3 regions of the Mesorhizobium sp. B3-1-9 genome follow, and region 1 is predicted to be linked to each of the others. Evidence: predicted binding sites of a transcription regulator. Region 1 holds the regulator's gene; each other region holds the start of a gene.
The links. Region 1 encodes PhoB, which activates phosphate uptake and scavenging genes when phosphate is short. Its sites were predicted from a motif close to TGTCATNNANCTGTCAT; they were not measured.
Positions count from the first base shown of each region.

Region 2: ppk2 (polyphosphate kinase 2) is a predicted target of PhoB. The motif match lies at 1,456-1,472, and genes of this name have one in related genera.
Region 3: FJW07_RS25740 (alkaline phosphatase) is a predicted target of PhoB. The motif match lies at 1,005-1,021, and genes of this name have one in related genera.

Region 1 is NZ_VFTJ01000020.1:73,806-77,082, reverse strand. It holds gene pstB (phosphate ABC transporter ATP-binding protein PstB) at 1-540, shown strand, start outside; gene phoU (phosphate signaling complex protein PhoU) at 561-1,268, shown strand; gene phoB (phosphate regulon transcriptional regulator PhoB) at 1,285-1,974, shown strand; gene FJW07_RS26165 (ROK family protein) at 2,298-3,277, opposite strand, start outside.
Region 2 is NZ_VFTJ01000003.1:381,592-384,868, reverse strand. It holds gene FJW07_RS08090 (dihydrofolate reductase family protein) at 1-195, shown strand, start outside; gene ppk2 (polyphosphate kinase 2) at 440-1,360, opposite strand; gene FJW07_RS08080 (aldo/keto reductase) at 1,616-2,659, shown strand; gene FJW07_RS08075 (glycosyl transferase family 90) at 2,676-3,277, opposite strand, start outside.
Region 3 is NZ_VFTJ01000019.1:111,207-114,483, reverse strand. It holds gene FJW07_RS25745 (MFS transporter) at 1-813, shown strand, start outside; gene FJW07_RS25740 (alkaline phosphatase) at 1,093-2,667, shown strand; gene FJW07_RS25735 (hypothetical protein) at 2,902-3,189, opposite strand.

The sequences.
Region 1 (3,277 bases):
ATCCTCGACCGCTCGCAGGACCTCAACCTGCTGCGCACCAAGATCGGCATGGTGTTCCAGAAGCCGACGCCGTTCCCGATGTCGATCTACGAGAACATCGCCTTCGGCGTCAGGCTCTATGAGAAGATCAGCAAGGCCGAGATGGATAGCCGCGTCGAGCAGGCGCTGAAGCGCGCCGCGCTGTGGACCGAGGTCAAGGACAAGCTCAACGCCAGCGGCCTCAGCCTCTCGGGCGGCCAGCAGCAGCGCCTGTGCATCGCCCGTACCGTGGCGGTGAAGCCCGAGGTCATCCTGCTCGACGAGCCGGCCTCGGCGCTCGATCCGCTGTCGACCGCCAAGATCGAGGAACTGATCGACGAGTTGCAGGCCGACTACACGATCGTCATCGTCACCCACAACATGCAGCAGGCGGCGCGCGTGTCGCGGCAGACGGCGTTCATGTATCTGGGCGAGCTGGTGGAGTTCGACCGGACCGAGAAGATCTTCACCTCGCCTCGCGAGAAGCGCACGCAGGACTACATAACCGGCCGCTTCGGCTGAGTTCATACGAGGACATCATCATGGCCGAACATACCGTCGCCTCCTTCGACGAGGATCTGAGGCAGATCAGCCGGCTCATCAACGACATGGGCGATCTCGCCAGCTCCATGGTCGGCGGTGCGACCAGGGCGCTGCTCGAGACCGACAATGCGCTGGCGCAGCGCGTCGTCTCCGACGACGCCATCATGGACGCTCGTCAGCGCGAGCTCGACGACCGCGCCATCACGCTGATCGCCAAGCGGCAGCCGATGGCGGACGACCTGCGCAACGTGGTCGGCTCGATCCGCATGGCGGGCGACCTTGAACGCATCGGCGATCTCGCCAAGAACATCGCCAAGCGTGTCGGCTCGGTCGGCGTCAGCGCCGCGCCGCGCGACCTCACGCATTCGATCGATTCGATGGCGCAGCTGGTGCTGATCCAGGTGCAGGCCGTGATCCAGGAATATATGGTGGGCGATGCCACGGCGCTGGCCAAGCTTCGCAACGACGACGAGCGCATCGACGTCAAATACACGTCCGTCTTCCGCGAGCTGTTGACCTACATGATGGAAGACCCGCGCAACATCACCGCTTGCACGCATCTTCTGTTCTGCGCCAAGAACCTCGAGCGCATCGGCGACCATGTGACCAACATCGCCGAGAACGCCTATTATGTGCTGACCGGCACGCAATTGCCCGCCAATCGTCCGAAGCAGGACGAGACCGCAATGTCGGCGCCGGCGGCCTGACGAAAAGGTTACCCCGATGATCGCGCCACGCATCATGGTGGTGGAGGACGAGGAGCCGCTGGGGGTGCTGCTCCGCTACAATCTCGAATCCGAGGGTTACCAGGTCGAAGTGGTGACCCGCGGCGACGAGGCCGAAATCCGCCTTCAGGAAAACGTTCCCGACCTGCTCGTGCTCGACTGGATGGTGCCGGCGGTTTCCGGCATCGAGCTCTGCCGGCGTCTCAGGATGCGGCCCGAGACCGAGCGGCTGCCGATCATCATGCTGACGGCGCGCGGCGAGGAAAGCGACCGCGTGCGCGGCCTCTCGACCGGCGCCGACGACTATCTGGTCAAGCCGTTCTCGACGCCCGAGTTCATGGCGCGCGTCAAGGCGCTGCTACGCCGCGCCAAGCCGGAGGTGCTGTCCAGCGTGCTCAAGGTCGGCGACATCGTGCTCGACCGCGAATCGCACCGCGTCTACCGCAAGAAGAGCGAGATCCGGCTCGGGCCGACCGAGTTCCGCCTGCTCGAATTCATGATGCGCCATCCCGGCCGCGTGTTCTCGCGCAGCCAGCTGCTCGACAATGTCTGGGGCGAGACGATCTATATCGACGAGCGCACCGTGGACGTCCATGTCGGGCGCCTGCGCAAGGCGGTCAACAACGGCCGCATGCCGGACGTCATCCGCACCATCCGCGGGGCGGGCTACGCGATCAGGGAGGATTAGTCCCTGGACGCCAAAGTCCTGACGGGTCAGGCACTTCCAACAACCACGTTGATGGGTAGCCGAGACGCTTGTACTTCGTCATCCACGGGCGGAGCAAGGAGCGTAGCGACGCAGCGCAGACCCGAGGATCCATTCCGTGACTTCCACGCGCCGCTATGGCGCAGAACTCTGCACCGCTGCACCGTACGATCGAGGTAACGGCATGGATTCCAGGGTCTGCGCGCGTCGCTTCGCTCCTTGCTCCGCCCTGGAATGACGAAGTCGCCGTGGCTTCGGCCAATCTCCAACGTTGGTGCGATTCGCGGCTTCAGCGCCACGTTCGCTCAGGCCACGTTCTTCCCGGCCCCCGCTCTGGCCTGCACCCCCGGCGCGAAAATCTCCTGATCGACGAAGGTCAGCGCGCGCATGGCGCAGCCTTCGCGGATAAGCGGCAGTTCGTTCGGCTCGGTGTCGAAGGAGATCGATTCCGAGTGCTGGCCGCCGGCGGTCTGGGCGATCGCCTCTCGCAGCGCCGGCTCGATCAGGTCGAAGGCGGCCGCGCTTACGCCGACCATGGCGACAGGCGCCGGGTCGATAAGGGCGAACAGGCTGCCGAGGCCGAAACCGAGTGCTTCGCCGGCCCGGCGATAAGCCTCCCGCTCGGGTCCGTCCTCCTGCCGGGCTTTCGCGGCCAGCGCGCGCATATCGGCGTCACCGACGTCGGTCGGCGTGGCATCCTCGCTTATTCCCATGGCGCTGCGCCAGATCGCGTAATTGCCGGCATAGGCCTCGACGCAGCCGCGGCGGCCGCAGCGGCAACGCGCGCCGCCCGGACGATGGATCATATGGCCGAACTCGCCGCCGGAGGAATGTGTGCCGCTGAACAGCGCGCCCTTCAGCACCAGGCCCATGCCGATACCGTGCGAGAGCAGGATGGCGATGAAGTCGTCGCGATAGCGCTCGGGATCGCGCCATTGCAGCGCCACCGCCATCATGTTGCAGTCGTTCTCCATGGTGGCGGGAATACCGAATTCCCGTTCGAGGAGGTCGGCGAAAGGGATGTCGGTCAGCGGCGTGATCGGCGACCACAGCATGGCGCGTGAATGGGAATCGGTGATGCCCTGAATGCCCATGGCGATGCGGGCGACGCTGCCCACGTCGAGGTCGGGATCCCCCAGCCGGCGCCGGACGATCGCCATGCATTCGCCGATCAACTCGTCGCGGGGCATGACAAGCGTGTCGAGGCGCTGCTGCTCCTCGGCAACCACCTGGCCGGCATAATCGATCACGGCGACCGACAGGAAGTTCAGCGACAGCACCACGG
Region 2 (3,277 bases), on a different contig from region 1:
GGCGGCGGTGTTTCGACTTTCCGCCAATATCTCCAGGAACGGCTGATCGACGAGATGCATCTGGCGATTTCGCCGGTGCTGCTCGGCTCGGGCGAGCATCTTTTCGCCGGCCTCGACATGGTGAAGCTCGGCTATCGCTGCAACGAGCAAGTGGCGACGGCGAACGCTTTGCATGTGATGATCGGGCGAGCGTGAGTACAGCTCTTTCTTCCCGTCACTATACGGGGAGAAATGCCCGGCAGGGCAATGAGGGCGGCGCGGCCTTTGAGATTAGCGGCAAGCCCGCAATGGCAGCGAATTGGGGCTCAATCGCCGACGCCGGCGCAGCCCCTCATCCGCCCTTCGGGCGTTCGTCGTTCGAAAAGCCAAGCAATTGGCTTTTCGCCCGCTGCGCGGACCACTCCTCACCTCCCCGTGAAACGGGGAGAAGGAAAAGGCCTCAATACTTCTCCGGCACGTAGAGCTCGCGCGGCAGCACTTGGCGCTCGTAGGACGGGTTGAAGACGCGGTCGGGCAGCGAGATGTCCTCGTGCGGAACCTCTTCATACGGCATCTGCTGCAATAGGTGGTCGATGCAGTTCAGCCGCGCCCGCTTCTTGTCGTTGCCCTCGACGATGAACCAGGGCGCTTCCGGAATGTTGGTGCGGGCGAAGGTCTCTTCCTTGGCCTTGGTGTACTGCTCCCAGCGCACGCGCGACTGCAGGTCCATTGGCGACAGCTTCCACTGCTTCATCGGATCGTGGATGCGCATCAGGAAGCGCATCTGCTGTTCCTCGTCGGTGATCGAGAACCAGTACTTGACGAGCGTGATGCCGGAACGGACCAGCATACGCTCGAATTCCGGCACGTCGTTGAAGAACTCCTCGACTTGGTCCCCATTGGCAAAGCCCATCACCCGCTCGACGCCGGAGCGGTTGTACCAGGAGCGGTCGAACAGCACGATCTCGCCGCCCGCGGGGAGATGCGGCACGTAGCGCTGGAAATACCATTGCGATTTCTCGCGCTCGGTCGGCGCCGGCAGCGCCACGACGCGGGCGATGCGCGGATTGAGCCGCTGCGTGATGCGCTTGATGACGCCGCCCTTGCCGGCGGAATCGCGGCCTTCGAAGACCACCACCAGCTTCTTCTTGTGGTAGGCGACCCAGGACTGCAGCTTGATCAATTCCGACTGCAGCCTGAGCAGCTCGCGGAAATAGGTCATGCGCTCCATGGAGGGCGGATGCGACTTCTTGTAGATCTTGGCGATCTCGAGCGAGAGCGCCGGCTCGGAAAGCTCCAGCTCATAGTCCTCGTCGAGCGTATCCTCGAGCTCGGCTTCCAGCCAGTCCTTCGCCCCGGAATTCGGTTTCACTTCATTCATCGCGCAGCTCCGTCTGCCTGTCGGCCATCATCGCTTCGGAATCCGCTCCGGCTCCGGGTGGACACTCCGTAAGTCGACTGAGATACAGAGGCGCAATGACGGTTTTATTGCAATCGCCCGGCAGCAGGCCTCGAAGATATGTGATCGGTCCGTATCGATAGCGGGGCGACAAGCGGCGGGAATTGTCCTACAAATCCCCTCGCCTCTTCCCGGCGCTCGCCACGGCGCCTCTTCAAACAAATTGCGAGGACTGACATGGAATACCGCACGCTGGGCCGATCGGGCTTGAAAATCTCGACATTGACGCTTGGCACCATGACCTTCGGCGGCGCCGGTCCGTTCGCCGCCGTCGGCAATTCGGATCTTTCGGAAGCCAAACGCATCATCGACACCTGCATCGATGCCGGCATCAACCTCATCGACACCGCCAATGTCTATTCCAACGGATTGTCGGAAGAGATCATCGGCGAGACGCTTGGCGGCAAGCGCAAGAACGACGTGCTGATCGCCTCGAAGGCGCGCATGCGCATCGGCACCGGCCCCAATGACGAAGGCCTGTCGCGCCACCATCTGATCCGCGAATGCGAGAAGAGCCTGAAGCGGCTCAGGACCGACGTCATCGACATCTATTTCGTCCACCAGTGGGATGGGCTCACGCCGCTGGAGGAGACGATCGCGGCGCTCGACACCTTGGTCAACCAGGGCAAGATCCGCTATATCGGCTGCTCCAATTATTCGGGCTGGCAGGTGATGAAGGCTCTTGCCGTCAGCGACAGCCGCCATCAGGCCCGTTTCGTCACCCAGCAAATCCACTACACGCTGGAAGCGCGCGAGGCCGAATATGAATTGCTGCCGATCTCGGTCGACCAGGGCCTGGGCGTGCTGGTCTGGAGCCCGTTGGCGGGCGGCCTGCTCTCCGGCAAATACCATCGCGACAGCCCGACCGCGCGCCAGGTCGGCGGCTGGAAGGAACCGCCGATCCGCGACGAGGATCGCCTGTGGCGCATCGTCGACGTGCTCAACGAGATCGGCAAGGCACGCGGCGTCTCAGGGGCGCAGGTCGCGCTTGCCTGGCTGCTTGGCCGCCCGGCCGTGAGTTCGCTGGTGATCGGCGCCCGCAACGAGGCGCAGCTCAAGGACAATCTCGCCGCGGCCAGCCTTTCGCTCACCGAGGAGGAGCGGCAGCGCCTCGACGTCGTCAGCCGGCCGCCGGTGCTTTATCCCTACTGGCACCAGCAGTTCACCGCCAGGGACCGTTTCGGGGCGGCCGATAAGGTGTTCGACCGCTCTCACGCTTAGGGCTGCGGCTGGACGTTCAGCCGGCGATGAAGCGCCAGACTTCCGCGTCGGGCTTTATCTGCCCGCTCAGCACGAAATATTTGTAGAGGACGAGCAGCGAGATCGCCTGCTCGTCCTGTTCATTGCCGAATTTGCGGCAATAGGCGTTGGCGGCGGCGGTTATCCGCCCCGCCTCGGCGGGGTGTTTTTCGAAATAGGCCACCTTGTCGACCAGATCGGAAAAATCCTGCCGCAGCGGCACGTAGTGGACATTGGGCTCGACCTGGGCTTCCGCGAACCAGGTTTCATAGGTCGGCTCCGGCATCAGGCAGAGCGAATTGGAGCTCATGATCCATTTCAGGTTTGTCGCGACATCATTGCCTTCGAGCGAGACGATGTAGCGATACTGTCGCTGCTGCTCGATGTTCAGGAACGGCTTGCGGTATCCGTCCGGCGCGTCGGGCTTGTGGGAACCCGCGTCGCAAAACGGCAGGTCAGCGGCCTTTTCCACGAAGCGGGTGCGAAGCGGATTATTGAGATGCCCCCGCCAGACCACCATCGGCCGCTTGTCGGCGAAAGACAGCTTGTCGGGCGGCATGTAGAAGTGGCGGAACTTGTTCAGCTTCATCAGCACGCCGT
Region 3 (3,277 bases), on a different contig from region 1:
CCGGTGATCGCCTCGCTGGCGCAGAGCGGCGGCTGGAAGCCGGTGGCGACCGCCGTGGCGATCGCGACGGCGGCCCTGATCCCGTTCGTCCTGCTGCTGGTGCCCGAGCGCCCCGCCTCGATCGGCCAGGTGCGCTACGGCGCCGATGCCGATGACGTGCCGCCGGTGTCGCCCGCATCGCAGGGCAATTTCCTGGCGCATACGCTGAACACGCTGCGCCGGGCTGCCGGCACCCGGGTGTTCTGGTATCTGTTCGCCACCTTCTTCGTTTGCGGTTTCACCACCAACGGCCTCGTCGGCACGCATCTCATCGCCTTCTGCGGCGATATGGGCATCGGCGAGGTGCAGGCTGCCGGACTGCTGTCGATGATGGGCATCTTCGACCTGATCGGCACCACGCTGTCCGGCTGGCTCACCGACCGCTTCGATCCGCGCAAGCTGCTCGGCGTCTATTACGCGGTGCGCGGGCTGTCGCTGATCTACCTGCCTTATTCGGGCTTCTCGGCGACCAGCCTGGTCATCTTCGCCGTGCTCTACGGGCTCGACTGGATCGCCACCGTGCCGCCGACGCTGAGGCTTGCCAACGAGGCGTTCGGCGATCGCAGCGGACCGATCGTGTTCGGCTGGATTGTCGCCGGCCACCAGGTGGGCGCCGCGGCGGCCGCCGCCTTTGGCGGCACGATGCGCGAGCTGCAGGGCAATTACGAGCTGGCGTTCCTGATTGCCGGCATGACCGGCATTGCGGCGGCGTGCATCTCGTTGCTGATCAACACCGACAGGCCGGCTTTCGAGCCGGAGGCGCAGGCGGCTTGAGGCATGTCGATACTCGGGTGAGGCCGGCCTGCAAACAGCAGTCTCCTGCGCTTCCGGTGCTCACGTACTTTGAGTACGCTCCGCTCCGGTTCTCGGAGACCGCCGTTTTCGGCTCGTCCTGACCCGAATCTCGACACGCCTCCCGGCGCAGGTTTCCCGTTCTCCACAAAGGGAGACGGGGAAAGGTGAACTGTTATCAAAACTTCATGGTTCCGAAATGCGCCTGAAACATTGAGGCGAGAGCTTGGCGGTCCCGTTCAACGCCATCCGGAGACAGCCATGAACAAGCTTTCGTTGACCCGCCGCGCTTTCGTCACCTCGGCCAGCGCCTTCGGCCTTGTCGGCGCCTCCGGTCTCGCGCTGCCATATTATTCCCGCGCCAGCCAGCGCCCGGCCTTCACGCATGGCGTCCAGTCCGGTGACGTCGACGCCACCTCCGGCATGGTGTGGACCCGCACCGACCGTCCGGCGCGCGTCATGTATGAGGTGTCGACGACCGAAAGCTTCGCCAATGCGACGCGGCTCGCGCCGCTCGACACCTCGCCGGCCAGCGACTACACGGTGAAGCGGCTGCTCACCGACCTCGCCTCGGATCAGGATATCTTCTACCGCATGGTGGCGGCCGATCTCTCCGACATCAACGCCGTCTCCGAGCCGATCGTCGGCCGCTTCCGCACCGCGCCGTCTTCGAAGCGCGATGTGCGCTTCGCCTGGTCGGGCGACACGGCCGGCCAGGGCTGGGGCATCGACGAGACCGGCATGAAGACCTATTCGACGATCGCCAAGCACACGCCGGACTTCTTCCTGCATTCCGGCGATACGATCTATGCCGACGGCGCCTTGAAGGACGAGGTCGACCTGCCCGGCGGCGGCAAGTGGAAGAACGTCGTCATGCTCGACGGCAAGCGCAAGGTCGCCGAGACGCTGGACGAGTACCGCGACCAGTGGAAGTACAACATGATGGACAAGCATGTGCTTGGCCTCTCCGCCATCTGCCCGACCTTCTACCAGTGGGACGACCACGAGGTGCTCAACAACTGGTCGGATTCCAAGGACCTGACCGCCGACGACCGTTACAAGGAAAAGTCGATCCATGTGCTGGCGGCCCGGGCGGCGCGTGCCTTCCATGAGATGACGACCATCCGCTACGAGCCGTCGGAGCCAGGCCGCGTCTACCGCAAGATTTCGCATGGGCCGCTGCTCGACGTGTTCTTCCTCGACATGCGCTCCTATCGCGGCCCGAACGGCCCCGACATGGAAGAAACGCTGACGCCGAAGTCGCGCATGATCGGCGAGGAGCAGTCCAAGTGGCTGAAGCGCGAGCTGGCCAATTCCAGGGCGATCTGGAAGGTCATCGCCGCCGACATGCCGCTCAGCCTCGTCGTCTGGGACGATGCGGCCAAGAAGGTCGGTTTCGAGGCCGTCAGCAACAACGACAATGGCGCGCCGAAGGGCCGCGAGCTCGAATTCGCCGACGTGCTGCGCTTCATCAAGAATGCCGGCATCACCAACACGGTGTGGCTGACCGCGGACGTGCATTACACCGCGGCGCATTACTACAACCCCGACAAGGCGCAGTTCCAGGATTTCAATCCGTTCTGGGAATTCGTCTCCGGCCCGATCCATGCCGGCACCTTCGGCCCCAACGACCTCGACATGACCTTCGGGCCGGAGTTGAAATTCATCAAGGCGCCGACCGCCGAACAGGGCCAGAATCTGCCGCCGTCGGCCGGGCTGCAGTTCTTCGGCCTGGTCGATATTTCGGGCGCGACCGAACAGCTCACCGTGCGGCTGATGGATCGCGACGACAACGAGCTTTACAAGGTGACGCTCGATCCGGTGCGGTCCGCGTAAGGTCCTGGAGAAAATTGGTAAGGTTGGCGGGACAGCGCCCCCCTCTGCCCTACCGGGCATCTCCCCCACAAGGGGGGAGATTGGCCGTCACCTCGACCTTCGCCAATCTCCAACGTTGCAGGAATGAGCGAGGCGCCGAAGCTGCTAATCTCCCCCCTTGTGGGGGAGATGGCCGGCAGGCCAGAGGGGGGCGCGAAGGATCGCGACGTTAGCCGCGTTATGGCAAAGGCGAAATCAATCCGGATAGCAAGCCCGCGGAACGTTCGGCCAGACCGCGGTGTCGCAGTTGGCATCCTTCTGGCGCTGCTTGAAGGCGGCGCTGACCGGGCCGGTGACGATCGGGTCGACGCCGTCGGGCGCGTCGGCGAACATCTGCTGTACGGTCCTGGCGTCGGGCGGCGTGATCGGGTCGGCTTCCCGAAGGGCGGCCGCCGACTGCGCGGCGCCTGCCGCTACAAGCACGCCAAGCGCGGCCCACACAAAAACCGGACGCAATCTGGGCATATGATCGGTCATGAACATCGAACTGTCCGGCCCCTCAAAGGTTCCGCCTTGGTTAACAGAATCATTTCACACCAAGACGTTTAAGAATCAGTGACCATCTATTTGG